Linked DNA regions of Labrenzia sp. PHM005. The protein of the gene in region 1 interacts with the protein of each later gene in a pairwise test. Links are inferred from orthologs where the notes say so. Each region holds a gene or a part of one and is shown in the gene's direction. Other genes may lie near its edges. The genes, in order: FJ695_RS01945 and dnaQ.

The links.
Region 2: the proteins of FJ695_RS01945 (region 1) and dnaQ interact in binary tests that used the Escherichia coli proteins (3 or more experiments, as listed by UniProt). The link is inferred for Labrenzia sp. PHM005 from one-to-one orthologs.

What each region holds. Positions count from the first base shown.
Region 1 is NZ_CP041191.1:385,749-391,696, reverse strand. What follows is about bases 1,701-4,697. They hold FJ695_RS01945 (DNA polymerase III subunit gamma/tau), read left to right. Parts: upstream 1,701-2,231; coding sequence 2,232-4,163; downstream 4,164-4,697. Other genes in these bases: FJ695_RS01940 (YbaB/EbfC family nucleoid-associated protein), read left to right, coding at 4,541-4,697; FJ695_RS01950 (hypothetical protein), read right to left, coding at 1,837-2,091; FJ695_RS01955 (hypothetical protein), read right to left, coding at 1,701-1,837. Outside these bases: FJ695_RS01970 (HIT family protein), read right to left, coding at 1-461; FJ695_RS01965 (LysE family translocator), read left to right, coding at 561-1,193; more of FJ695_RS01955, read right to left, coding at 1,433-1,700; more of FJ695_RS01940, read left to right, coding at 4,698-4,861; recombination mediator RecR, read left to right, coding at 5,106-5,714; FJ695_RS01930 (hypothetical protein), read left to right, coding at 5,797-5,948. UniProt on the Escherichia coli protein: Part of the beta sliding clamp loading complex, which hydrolyzes ATP to load the beta clamp onto primed DNA to form the DNA replication pre-initiation complex.
Region 2 is NZ_CP041191.1:946,890-952,816, reverse strand. Bases 1,373-4,348 are described here. They hold dnaQ (DNA polymerase III subunit epsilon), read left to right. Parts: upstream 1,373-2,488; coding sequence 2,489-3,208; downstream 3,209-4,348. Other genes in these bases: FJ695_RS04075 (D-glycerate dehydrogenase), read right to left, coding at 3,439-4,348; coaE (dephospho-CoA kinase), read left to right, coding at 1,790-2,377; FJ695_RS04090 (shikimate dehydrogenase), read left to right, coding at 1,373-1,793. Outside these bases: FJ695_RS04100 (pyruvate, water dikinase regulatory protein), read left to right, coding at 1-331; FJ695_RS04095 (Maf-like protein), read left to right, coding at 355-948; more of FJ695_RS04090, read left to right, coding at 945-1,372; more of FJ695_RS04075, read right to left, coding at 4,349-4,425; FJ695_RS04070 (SH3 domain-containing protein), read left to right, coding at 4,673-5,212; enoyl-ACP reductase FabI, read right to left, coding at 5,278-5,927. UniProt on the Escherichia coli protein: DNA polymerase III is a complex, multichain enzyme responsible for most of the replicative synthesis in bacteria. The epsilon subunit contain the editing function and is a proofreading 3'-5' exonuclease.

The sequences.
Region 1 (5,948 bases):
GAACGTAGCCGGTCAATCAAATGTTGATCCGCGTCGTTTTCATAAGACCGCGGTGGCACAACGCCCCAAATTGGGCCGGGCCAGGCCGCATCGTCACGGAACCGCGCCACAATATGGACATGCAGCTGCGAAACTTGGTTTCCGAGTGCGCCGACATTGAGCTTTTCACATTCTGTCACTTCGCGCAGAACTCGGCTGACCATGGCGATTTCCCGCATCAACTGCAGTTGATCAGTTTCGTCCAGGTCGATGATTTCCACCAAGTCCGGTTTGCGAGGCACCACAAGCAACCAGGGATAATTGGCGTCTTTCATCAGACGGACCGAGGACAAGGCAAGGTCCAGCACTGGGAGGCTGTCGCCTTCAAGGCGCGGATTGAGATCGAAAAAAGTCATAAGTTCAAACCGGTCATTGGGTCGGCAGGTGTTTGAGCGCGCGTACGGCTTCAGATTGCTTTTCATCACCATATGTCTAGATTGGTGCGGAAGTGAAATCCTTTTCATCGGCAACGGCAACTTTGCTATTTAAATGATAGCTGATGTTGCCATGGGAAATTGTCAATGTCCTATGAACTTATTTTGAGTTTTGCGTTTGTCGCAGCCCTGTTGGTGATGTCGCCTGGACCAAACGGTGTCTTGATCGCCAAAACTGTTCCGACGTCCGGTCGGACGGCGGCGTTTGCGAATGTGTCCGGCTTTATCGCAGCCTTTTTTCTGCATGGAACGCTGTCCATCCTTGGAATTTCCATCATTCTGGTGCATTCGGCAGAAGCGTTTTTTGTCGTAAAAATGCTTGGGGCGGCGTATCTGTTCTGGATTGGGCTAAAGGCGCTGAGATCCGCATTCTCCAAAAATGTCCTGGCAACAAAAGTGGCCCCGGCCCGGCGCAAAAGAACCTTAGTTAAGGCCTTTGGCGAAGGCTTTCTAACCAATGCGCTCAATCCGAAAGTCTCCATGTTTTATCTGGCGGCGTTTCCGCAGTTCATTCCGGCTGCAGAGGGCGCGCTTGCCGGGGCAACGCTGCTCGTGGTCATTCATTCGGCCATCAACGCTCTGTGGTTTGGCGCCATGATCCTGCTGTTGTCCCGGGTGTCGGAAGCTGCACAAAAGCCGACGTTCCAACGGTGGCTCAAAGGTATCACCGGCGCGGTTTTCATGGGATTTGGGCTGAAACTGGCGACTTTGCGTCCTTAAACGGTTCGGCTGCATTGGCAAAGATGCCGGTGTTTTTGTGCCGAAGTTTCACCGGTGAAGAAAAACCGGCTTTTACCTCTTGCCAAACACCCGGTGTGTTCTGATATAAGGCGCTCGGGAGGTTGGTGGTGGACGAGCCACTCGCCAACCGGGTCAGGTCCGGAAGGAAGCAGCCCTAACGAGCCTCGGCACGGGTCGCCGTGCCAGCCTCCCACCCTTTCCTACGTCGAGTTTATGCGCTAATTGATCGCAGTGGTCGAGTTCTGATCAGGCATTAAGAAACTGGTGCGCGCGTCGTTGCTCTTAAGCCGATCAGCCGTGTACCAGCGCGCCAGAAGGTCTCCGGACAATAGATCCTCGTTGTCGTTCAAAAAAGCCGTGATGTCTTGATAGTCCTTGGCTCGCATGCGCTCGGCGATGATGCTCAAGAACGCCAGTGTGATTGTTGTGTTCATCTTTTGAGGAACGCCTGCTTTTTCTGTCAGGGCCTTGAGACTCTCCACGTAACATTTTGCGGCAGTCAGGAAATCGTATTTCAGCAGCAACTCATGGGCGACCGTGACATGATCGGTATGGCTGAACTCCGCAGGCTCTAAAGTTCCGGCCTCAAAAGAGGCTGTCAGCTCTCTCGGACTTCGATGCATCAGTCAGCTTCCTTTTCCAGCAATCTGTGACTGTCACTTGCGGTCAGTTCCAAATCGTAGACTTGTTTCAAAATTTTGATTTTTTCCAACGTGTTATCGGAAAATGGCGCTTTGTTTTCAAAGCAGTGAAGGGCCATCCCCTCGAGCAGATCGCCGAGGGAGATGTCCAGATGTTCGGCAAGGCCTTTAAGGACTTTCACAATCCGCTTTTCCATGCGGACACCGGTTTGAATGCGTTCAATCTGTTTGCTCATAATGTTATATTGGTACCAAGGTACCTATTTGTCAATTGCTGACGTTAGAAATGGGCATGAAGCGGAATTGCCGCCCGCCTTTCACAGAAAACAGATAAAAGCCTGTCCACCTTTTGGAAAAAATCGTTATGGTGCGGCTCATGGATGAGACTGGCTTTCCGCAAGACGATAATGAGACCGGCCTGGAATTGACGGGTGGCACTGGAACGGCACCAGGCGCGGCCGAAGGCGGTGCCTACAGGGTGCTGGCCCGCAAATACCGCCCGAAGACCTTCGAGGATCTGGTTGGCCAGGAGCCGATGGTGCAAACGCTGGAGAACGCGTTTGATACCGGACGGATCGCACAGGCCTGGATGCTGACCGGGGTGCGCGGGGTCGGCAAGACCACAACAGCCCGGATCCTGGCGCGCGGCCTGAACTATGAAGTGCCCGGCGAGGCGGATAAACCGACGGTCAAGCTGACCCAGGAAGGCTCGCACTGTAAGGCCATCATGGAAGGCCGCCATGTCGATGTTATCGAGATGGATGCGGCCTCGCACACCGGCATCAACGATATCCGCGAGATCATCGATGCGGCCCGCTACCGCCCGGCAACGGCGCGGTATAAGGTTTACATCATCGATGAGGTCCACATGCTCTCCAACGCAGCCTTCAACGGGCTGTTGAAGACGCTCGAAGAGCCGCCTGAGCATGTGAAGTTCATCTTCGCGACCACCGAAATCCGCAAAGTCCCGATCACCGTACTGTCGCGTTGCCAGCGCTTTGATCTGCGCCGCATCGAGCAGTCTAAACTGATCGGCTTGCTGCGCCGGATTTCTGACGCCGAAGGCATTCAAATCTCCGATGAAGCCCTGATGCTGATCGCACGGGCGGGCGAGGGTTCGGCTCGCGACTCTCTGTCCTTGCTCGATCAGGCGATGGCTCATGGCAGCGGCGCGATTGACGCAAATGATCTGCGCCAAATGCTCGGTCTTGCCGACCGCGCCCGGGTGATAGACCTCTTCGGCCATATCATGGCCGGGCGGATCGAAGACGCGCTGGGCGAACTCCAAGCTCAGTATGATATCGGTGCCGATCCTGCGATCGTGTTGACGGATCTTGCCGACTTCACCCACCTTGTGACCCGGATGAAGGTGGCCCCGAAATCCGCCGACGAGGCCTCGGTGACAGAAGCGGAGCGCGCGCGCGGCCAGGAGTTTGCGGAAAAGATTTCCGTGCGGCTGCTATCCCGCGCTTGGCAGATCCTTCTGAAAGGTGTTCAAGAAGTGCAAGCCGCTTCCAAGCCATTGTCTGCGGCTGATATGGTTCTGGTGCGACTGGCCTATGCTGCCGATCTGCCGGATCCGGGCGAGTTGATGGCGCAGATCCAAAACGGACAAATGCCGGTTTCTGGTGGTGCGCCAGCAGGTGGATCTACAGGAGCGCCCGCAGGTCCTGCCGGAGGCGGCGGCCAGGCGATGGCCGTTGGTGCTCCCTCCATGCCGCACGGCAGCCCTCGGGGAGGGCCAGTGATGCAAGCTACTGCCCGGCCGCAGTTGTCGGCGATCCAGGGTGGCGCTCCGCAGACAGCACCTCAACAACAATCGGCACCACAGGCCGAACAGGCACCGCAGCAATCTGCCTACAATCTGAAAAACCTGCATGACTGTGTCGCACTGGCGTCTGAAAAGCGCGACATTCCGATGAAGGTTGCCATCCAGCGGCAAATGCGGCTGGTGAAGTTCGAGCCCGGCAAGATCGAGATTCAACCGACCGAGGATGCACCGGCCGATATTGCCGGGGAATTCGGACGCAAGCTGACGGAATGGACCGGACAGCGTTGGTTCGTTGTCGTCTCGCGCACGCAAGGGCGTCCGACGATTTATGAAGAGCAGGAAGCCAACCAGCAGCAGCTTTTGTCAGACGCCAAATCCCACCCGACGGTGGCCGCATTGCTGGCACAGTTTCCGGGCGCCAAAGTGATCGATGTCAAGGTACAGGCCTCCGAAGAGGACGAAGTTGCGATGGCCGATCCGCTGGTCAACGATCCCTTGCTCAACGAAGCGCTGGGCACGGATGACGATGACGACTAACACCGCCGCAACCAAAGGCCGGACGCCGTGAGCGATAAAAAAATAAAAAACAACATCATTATGTTTTTCGTGGCTGGGGCCGTTTGCCTGCTGTCCATGTTGTTCGTCTCAAAGGCGGATATGGATGAATATGTGAAACTGGTGACTGTCGTCTCCCTGGTTTGCGCTTTTTTCTTCATTGGATTGTATTTCGCGGGCCGGATTTTCTACCTGTGTTTTAAAAAACAATGAGCCTATGGCCCGAATTCAAAGGGCTTCAAGCCAGCGCCGCTCCAGATTGGTGTTTTGGGGTGGCAATTCCGCTATTGTTCTTCTAAACGCAGGTCCCAGATAAGAAGCGCCGCAGGTGGCGCAGCAGACTTTTAAGGAGAGATCCAATGGACTTCCTCAAGATGATGAAGCAGGCCAAGGAAATGCAGGAGCAGATGGGCTCTCTGCAGGGCCAGATTGAAGACATTGAGGCAGAAGGTTCTTCTGGCGCCGGTCTGGTTAGCGTCCGCCTCAATGGCAAGGGCGAGCTGAAAAGTCTCACCATTGATCCGTCGTTGATGAAAGAGGGCGAAGGCGAGATCCTTGAAGACCTGATCATTGCCGCGCACACCGATGGCCGGGTGAAAATCGATCAGGCGATCCAGGAAAAAACCCAGGAAATGATGGGCGGCCTCGGCCTTCCGGCTGGCATGAAACTGCCATTTTAAGTTTTCTGGTTCGAGGTTAGGATAGACCAACGGGCGTCTTAGTCTCGATGTCATCCCGGCCCTGAGCCGGGATCCACTCGCGTTCCCACTTGTTGCAGAGGTAGAGTTTCCTATCAGTCTCTCTGCAAATGATTGGATCCCCGCTCAAGGCGGGGATGACGTCAGAGTTGGATATGACTGATAGCGTCGATGCACACTATCCCCCAGAGCTTTCATCGAACATACAAGTGCACAGTGAGAAAACATGGCGCAGAAGCAGGTTGCGGGACCGGAAATTGAACGGTTGATCCAGTTGCTGGCCAAGCTGCCGGGTTTGGGTCCACGCTCCGCCCGCCGCGCTGCGCTGCATCTGATCAAGAAAAAAGACCAGCTTCTGGTGCCGCTGTCAGAGGCCATGGGCATTGCCGTGCGCGACATCGGCATCTGTTCGACCTGCGGCACGGTCGATACGTCCGACCCTTGCACCATCTGTTCCGACGAAAAACGGGACCCCAGCGTTCTCGTTGTCGTCGAGGATGTTTCCGACCTTTGGGCGCTGGAGCGGGCAGGCGCGGTCAATGCCCGCTATCATGTGCTCGGCGGCACCTTGTCGCCGCTTGATGGGGTTGGCCCGGACGATCTCAATCTGGCTACCATGATCGATCGCTGTGGTGCGCCGGAAATCGGCGAAGTCATCCTGGCAATCAGCGCGACGGTCGAGGGACAGACCACGGCCCATTACATCATGGACCAGCTTAGCCACCTGGATGTCCACGTCACCAAACTGGCGCATGGTGTCCCTGTCGGGGGTGAACTGGATTATCTCGACGAGGGCACCCTCGCCCAGGCGCTAAAGGCGCGGACGCGGTTTTGAGTAAGGATTGTATTTGTTAGAAGGCATTGTTTTTAGAGTTCTTTACTATCTCGTCTGCTCGTTATCCCTATTGGTCTTGAGTTTGACACTTGGCGCTTTTGGATTTCTGATTGGCTATTGGATGTGTTTCTTCCTGATTTTATTGAAGAAACCGGTTGTGAAGCCTGTTGGAAGGTTGTCTGTTGATCTACAGGTTATCTTAGCACTTGGTGTTGTTGTGACCGTTTCACTGCT
Region 2 (5,927 bases), 560 kb from region 1 along the record:
TGTACCTCTGGTGCCCGGCATTCCCTTACCGGACAATGTCAAATCCTTGAAAAATCCGATGGTGGTCGGCCTGATCGCTTCGGCAGAACGGATCCAACAAATTCGCAGAAATAGAGTTTTGTCTTTGAATTCAGAAGGTTATAACGATCAATATGTCGATCGAAAGGAAATCTCCCAGGAGATCAATATGACCCGGCGTCTGTGTTCTGAACACCAGTGGCCGTTGATTGATGTCAGCCGGCGCTCTGTTGAAGAAACAGCCGCCGAGATCATGACCTTGTTCAAAGATTATAAAACAGCCCGCGAAAACGGGGTTGCAGAGCAACAGTAAGCCTTTCAGTTCAAGAGGAATTTATGGCACTGGTTTTGGCAAGCGGCAGCAAGATCCGCGCAGAACTTATGAAAAACGCCGGTCTCGCAATCGACGTGGACCCGGCTGATGTCGATGAACGGGCTGTTGAAGAGCCTTTGTTGCAAGCCGGATTTCCGCCGGAAGACCTGGCAAGTGTTTTGGCCGAAGCCAAAGCAAATGACGTCAGCGCCCGCCGGCCGGGAGATCTGGTTATTGGAGCGGATCAGATCCTTGCTTTTGAAGGCGAGCGCCGGACCAAACCGGACGACATGGAAGAAGCCCGCCGCCAGCTTTTGGCGTTTTCGGGCAAAACCCATGAGCTTCTGTCAGCTGTTGTGATTTCTAAGGACGGCGAAGCCATCTGGCGGCATGTGTCCACTGCGCGCCTGACCATGCGAACGCTCACCCCTCAATTTGTTGGGCACTACCTGGCCGCCGCCGGTGATGTTGTGCTGTCGAGTGTCGGTGCCTACCAACTGGAAAGCCTTGGCCTGCAACTCTTTGAAAAGATTGACGGGGACTATTTCACCATCCTCGGTTTGCCAATGCTTCCGCTCTTGGGACAGCTGCGCGAGCTCGGAGAGATCGAGGCATGAGCAGTCAAAAAAGAAAAGCAGCCATCACCGGATTTCCGGTCGATCAATCCCGCTCACCACTGGTTCATGGCTATTGGCTGAAGAAACACGGCCTTGACGGCGCGTATGGCCGGGTCGCCGTGCCGCCGGAGGAAGCGAAAACCTTTTTCAATGACTTTAAAACATCCGGCCTGGTTGGGGCCAATGTGACGGTCCCGCACAAAGAAGTGGCATTCGCGGCGTGTGATCATCTGGACGAAGCAGCAAAGGCGATGGGCGCGGCTAATACACTCTGGCTCGATGAAACCGGAGCTTTATGCGGCGCCAATACTGATGGTCTGGGGTTTTTGGGAAACCTCGATCAACTTGCCCCTGGATGGGATTCTGAAAGCAGAACGGCAGTGGTTTTGGGAGCTGGCGGTGCCGCCCGTGCGATCATCTGGGCGTTGTTATCCCGTGGAATCACAGCCGTGCATATCGTCAACCGGACCTTTGAAAAGGCCAAGGTTCTTGAAGATCAATTTGGTTCAAAAACGAAAGCACATCCTTGGGATAAACTGGGGACACTTCTGGAAGACGCGGATCTTCTTGTAAACACGACAGCTCTCGGAATGGCGGGCAAAGCGCCTTTGGAGATCAATCTCGATCCGCTGCCGAAATCAGCTCTTGTGACAGATATCGTCTATGTGCCTCTCGAAACCGATTTATTGAAACAGGCAGCCAGCCGCGGCAACCCGACAGTTGATGGCCTTGGCATGTTGCTCCATCAGGCTGTGCCTGGGTTTGAATGCTGGTTTGGCGTCCGGCCTGAAGTTGACGATGGCTTAAGGGCCTTGGTGCTGGAAGACTTGGGAGTTAAGGTGTGATCATACTTGGCCTCACCGGCTCAATCGGCATGGGCAAATCGACAACGGCCAAAATGTTCTCCGAATGCGGAGTGCCTGTCCACGATTCTGATGCCACCGTGCATGCACTTTATTCCGGCCGCGCTGCACCGCTGATTGAAGCCGCCTTCCCGGGCACGGTCGTTGATGGTGTCGTCGATCGATCTCTGCTCTCGCCGCATGTGCTGGGAAAACCGGACGCAATGAAACGGCTTGAAAAAATCGTTCACCCGCTGGTTCGCGAAGAAGAAATCAAATTCCTGGATAAGGCGCGTGCCAAAGGCCACGCTGTTGTTGTTCTAGACATTCCTTTGTTGTTCGAAACGAACGGTGACGAACGCGTAGCCAGATCTGTCGTCGTGACCGCGGATCCGGACGTTCAAAGAGAGCGGGTGCTGGCCCGGCCCGGCATGACCGAAGAACGTTTCAATGCGATCTTGGCCAAGCAAATGCCGGATGCAGAAAAACGCCGCAGGGCGGATTTTCTAATCGACACCGGATTGGGAATGGAGTCCGCCCGCCGGTCCGTCGAAACCATTTTGAAAGCTGTCACTGACATCGGCTGATAAGTTGGTGTTTTGACCGGAAATCGCTGAAGACCGGGGAAAACCCTTAGCTGATCTTGCGGAACTGCCATGGGCTTGCGCAGATGGGATGAGAGGCACATAGGCGGCAAAATGCGTGAAATATCTTTCGATACGGAAACCACGGGTCTGAATCCGCGGACCGGTGACCGGCTGGTTGAGATCGGCGGTGTGGAACTGATCAATCACGTTCCGACCGGAAACGTCTATCATGTCTATATTAACCCCCAGCGGGATATGCCGGAAGAAGCCTTCCGGGTCCACGGTCTTTCAGCAGAGTTCTTGTCCGACAAACCGCTGTTTGAGCAAGTTGCCGATGAATTTCTGGAATTCGTCGGCGATGGGACGCTGGTGATCCACAATGCAGCCTTCGATATGGGCTTCATAAACTTTGAGCTGGAACGCTGCGGCCGGCGGAGTATTCCAAATACCCAGGTGATCGACACTCTGGAAATAGCCCGCCGCAAACACCCCACTGGCCCTAACTCCCTTGACGCGCTCTGCTCGCGGTATGGAATCGACAACTCCAAGCGCGTCAAACACGGCGCATTGCTCGACGCGGAAATTCTCGCCGAAGTCTATTTGGAGATGATCGGCGGCAAACAGCGGGCCTTGATCCTCGATCCGGATGAAGAAGACGTCTTGTCAGCAAGTGCTGAAGGCGCCAGTGAACCCGGAGAACTCGGGTCCTTCAACGCCCGGCCACGTCCGGCGCCGTTGGCAGCTCTTTTGAAGGGTGATGAATTTGCTGCCCATCAAGCCTTCATCGAAGGCATGGGCGACAGCGCGCTTTGGAAGAAATACGGCGGTTGAGTATTGCTGCCTTGTTGTCGTCCTGGCCGACCAAAGGGAGATCCAAGATCTACTCCCATACCCGTTTGCATAAAGAATTTGTAATACCTTTCAAAGCTCTGCAAACGAGTGGGTACCGGTTCGCGCTTCGCTTGACCGGCATAATTTCAGAGTAAATGACGCAAGTCTCAAACAAAAAACCCCGGCGCTGGGCCGGGGTCGGAACTTGCAGTCACTGAATTGCCGGAGCCTCACAGCATCGACGGCAAGACGCGGTCCGGCGGGCGGTGGCCGTCCATGAAGGTCTTGATGTTGATGATGACTTTTTCGCCCATCTCGATCCGGCCTTCAATTGTGGCTGAACCCATGTGCGGCAGCAGGACAACATTATCGAGTTTCACGAGCTTTGGATTGACCGCCGGCTCGTGCTCGAACACGTCAAGACCTGCACCTGCCAGCTCACCGGCTTCCAGCATACGGATCAAGGCGTTTTCATCGATGACTTCGCCGCGGGCAGTGTTGACCACATAGGCGTCCTGCTTGAGCAGCTTTAGGCGCCGTGCGGACAAAAGATGGAACGTGCCTGGCGTGTGCGGGCAGTGCACAGACACCACATCCATGCGGGCCAGCATCTGATCGAGACTTTCCCAATAAGTAGCTTCGAGTTCTTCTTCGATCTCTGCAGGAACACGGCGGCGGTTGTGATAGTGGATCGACATGCCGAAGGCTTTGGCGCGCCGGGCGACCGCCTGACCGATCCGTCCCATGCCGATGATGCCAAGGCGTTTGCCCCAGATCCGGTGACCCAGCATCCATGTTGGGGACCAGCCAGCCCAGTCGCCGCTTTCCAGCGCGTGGATCCCAGCAGACAGGCGCCGCGGCACGGCCAGCATCAGCGCCATGGTCATGTCGGCGGTGTCTTCGGTCAAAACACCTGGGGTGTTGGTGACATTGATGCCCCGGTTGTTGGCCGTCACCACATCGATGTTGTCGACACCATTACCGAAGTTGGCGATCAGCTTGAGATTTTCACCAGCCTGCGACAGGACCGAGGAATCGATCCGGTCTGTCACCGTCGGGACCAGCACATCCGCTGTTCTGACGGCTTCGACCAGCTCGGCCTGACTAAAGGGCCTGTCATTTTCATTGAGGCGCGTTTCAAAAAGTTCGCGCATCCGGGTTTCGACCACATCCGGAAGTTTCCGGGTCACAACGACGACAGGCTTCTTTTTCGCCATACTTAACTGCCTTTCGGGCTACGTTGAGGAATCCTTAACCCCAACGGATTCACCTTGACGCTGCGCGAGGCGCAAGCGGATGACACCACTCCCTTTTCCATAACAGATGATCCGTCAGAAACAAGGGAGATGGCGTAATCCTCAGCCAAACAGATGAGCTGAATTCGCCGAGCTGGTTTTCGCGTTCACTTTTCTGTAGAGGTGTGCCTTAAACAGATGCCCGATAACAATTGGACTTACCGATAATATGGCCCGTTCAATCCCGACCGCGTACTCATTGCTTTTCCTGGGGCTGGTAGTTTTTGGTGCGACAATTTTTCAGTCGCAAGCCTTCGCGCAGGGCACGACGACAGGTGCCTCCGGGCTTCCGGTTCCCCGGTTCGTCAGTCTGAAATCGGATCGGGTCAATGTCCGGCTCGGCCCATCGCGCGAACATGACATTGCCTGGACGTTCGTTCAGTCGGGCCTTCCGGTGGAAATCATCCAGGAATTTGAAAACTGGCGCCGGATCCGCGATTGGGAAGGCAAACAAGGCTGGGTGTTCCACTCACTCCTGTCCGGCCGGCGGACCGCTTTGGTCACCCCTTGGGAAAAGGACAACCGGACGCCGCTTCGGGTTCGGTCCAAATCCGATGCGGACATTGTAGCGGAATTGGAGCCGTTTGTTCTGGCAACCGTCGGCGAATGCGCTGGCGGCTGGTGCCGGGTCAGCGGTGAAGAGTTCAACGGTTGGCTCGATCAGACGAGGTTGTTCGGTGTCTATCCAGACGAACTGATCGAGGATTGATCACAATCGAGCAATAAAAAAGGCGGCCAATCGGCCGCCTTTGTTGTTTCTAGGCAAGTTCCAAATCAATCCGCGCTGGTTTCTTGCGCTTTCAGCTCTTCAAGCTGTGGCATGGACATGATGTTGTAGCCGCTGTCGACGAAATGCACTTCGCCGGTCACACCGCCGGAAAGCTCCGACAGAAGGTAAAGCCCTGTGCCACCGATTTCTTCGAGCGAAACAGTCCGGTGGAGCGGAGAATTGCGCTTCTGGAAGTTGAACATCAACCGCGCATCGGACACACCTGAACCGGCCAGCGTGCGGACCGGTCCTGCGGAGATCGCATTGACACGGATGTTTTGAGAACCATAGTCGGCGGCCAAGTAGCGGACCGATGATTCCAGAGCCGCTTTTGCGACACCCATGACATTGTAGTTCGGCATCACTTTGGTCGATCCGCCATACGTCAAGGTGATGATTGATCCGCCATTGGGCATCAGTTCAGCTGCGCGTTTGGTGATTTCGGTAAAGGAGAAACAGGAAATCACCATGGTGCGGGAGAAGTTCTCCCGGGAGGTGTCAGCGTATTTGCCGGCAAGTTCGTTCTTGTCGGAAAAGCCGATAGCGTGCACCAGGAAATCGATGGTGCCCCACTTTTCCTTCAAGGTGTTGAAGACCGCATCGACCGAGTCAATGTCCTCAACATCACATGGCAGCAGAATGTCCGAGCCGACGG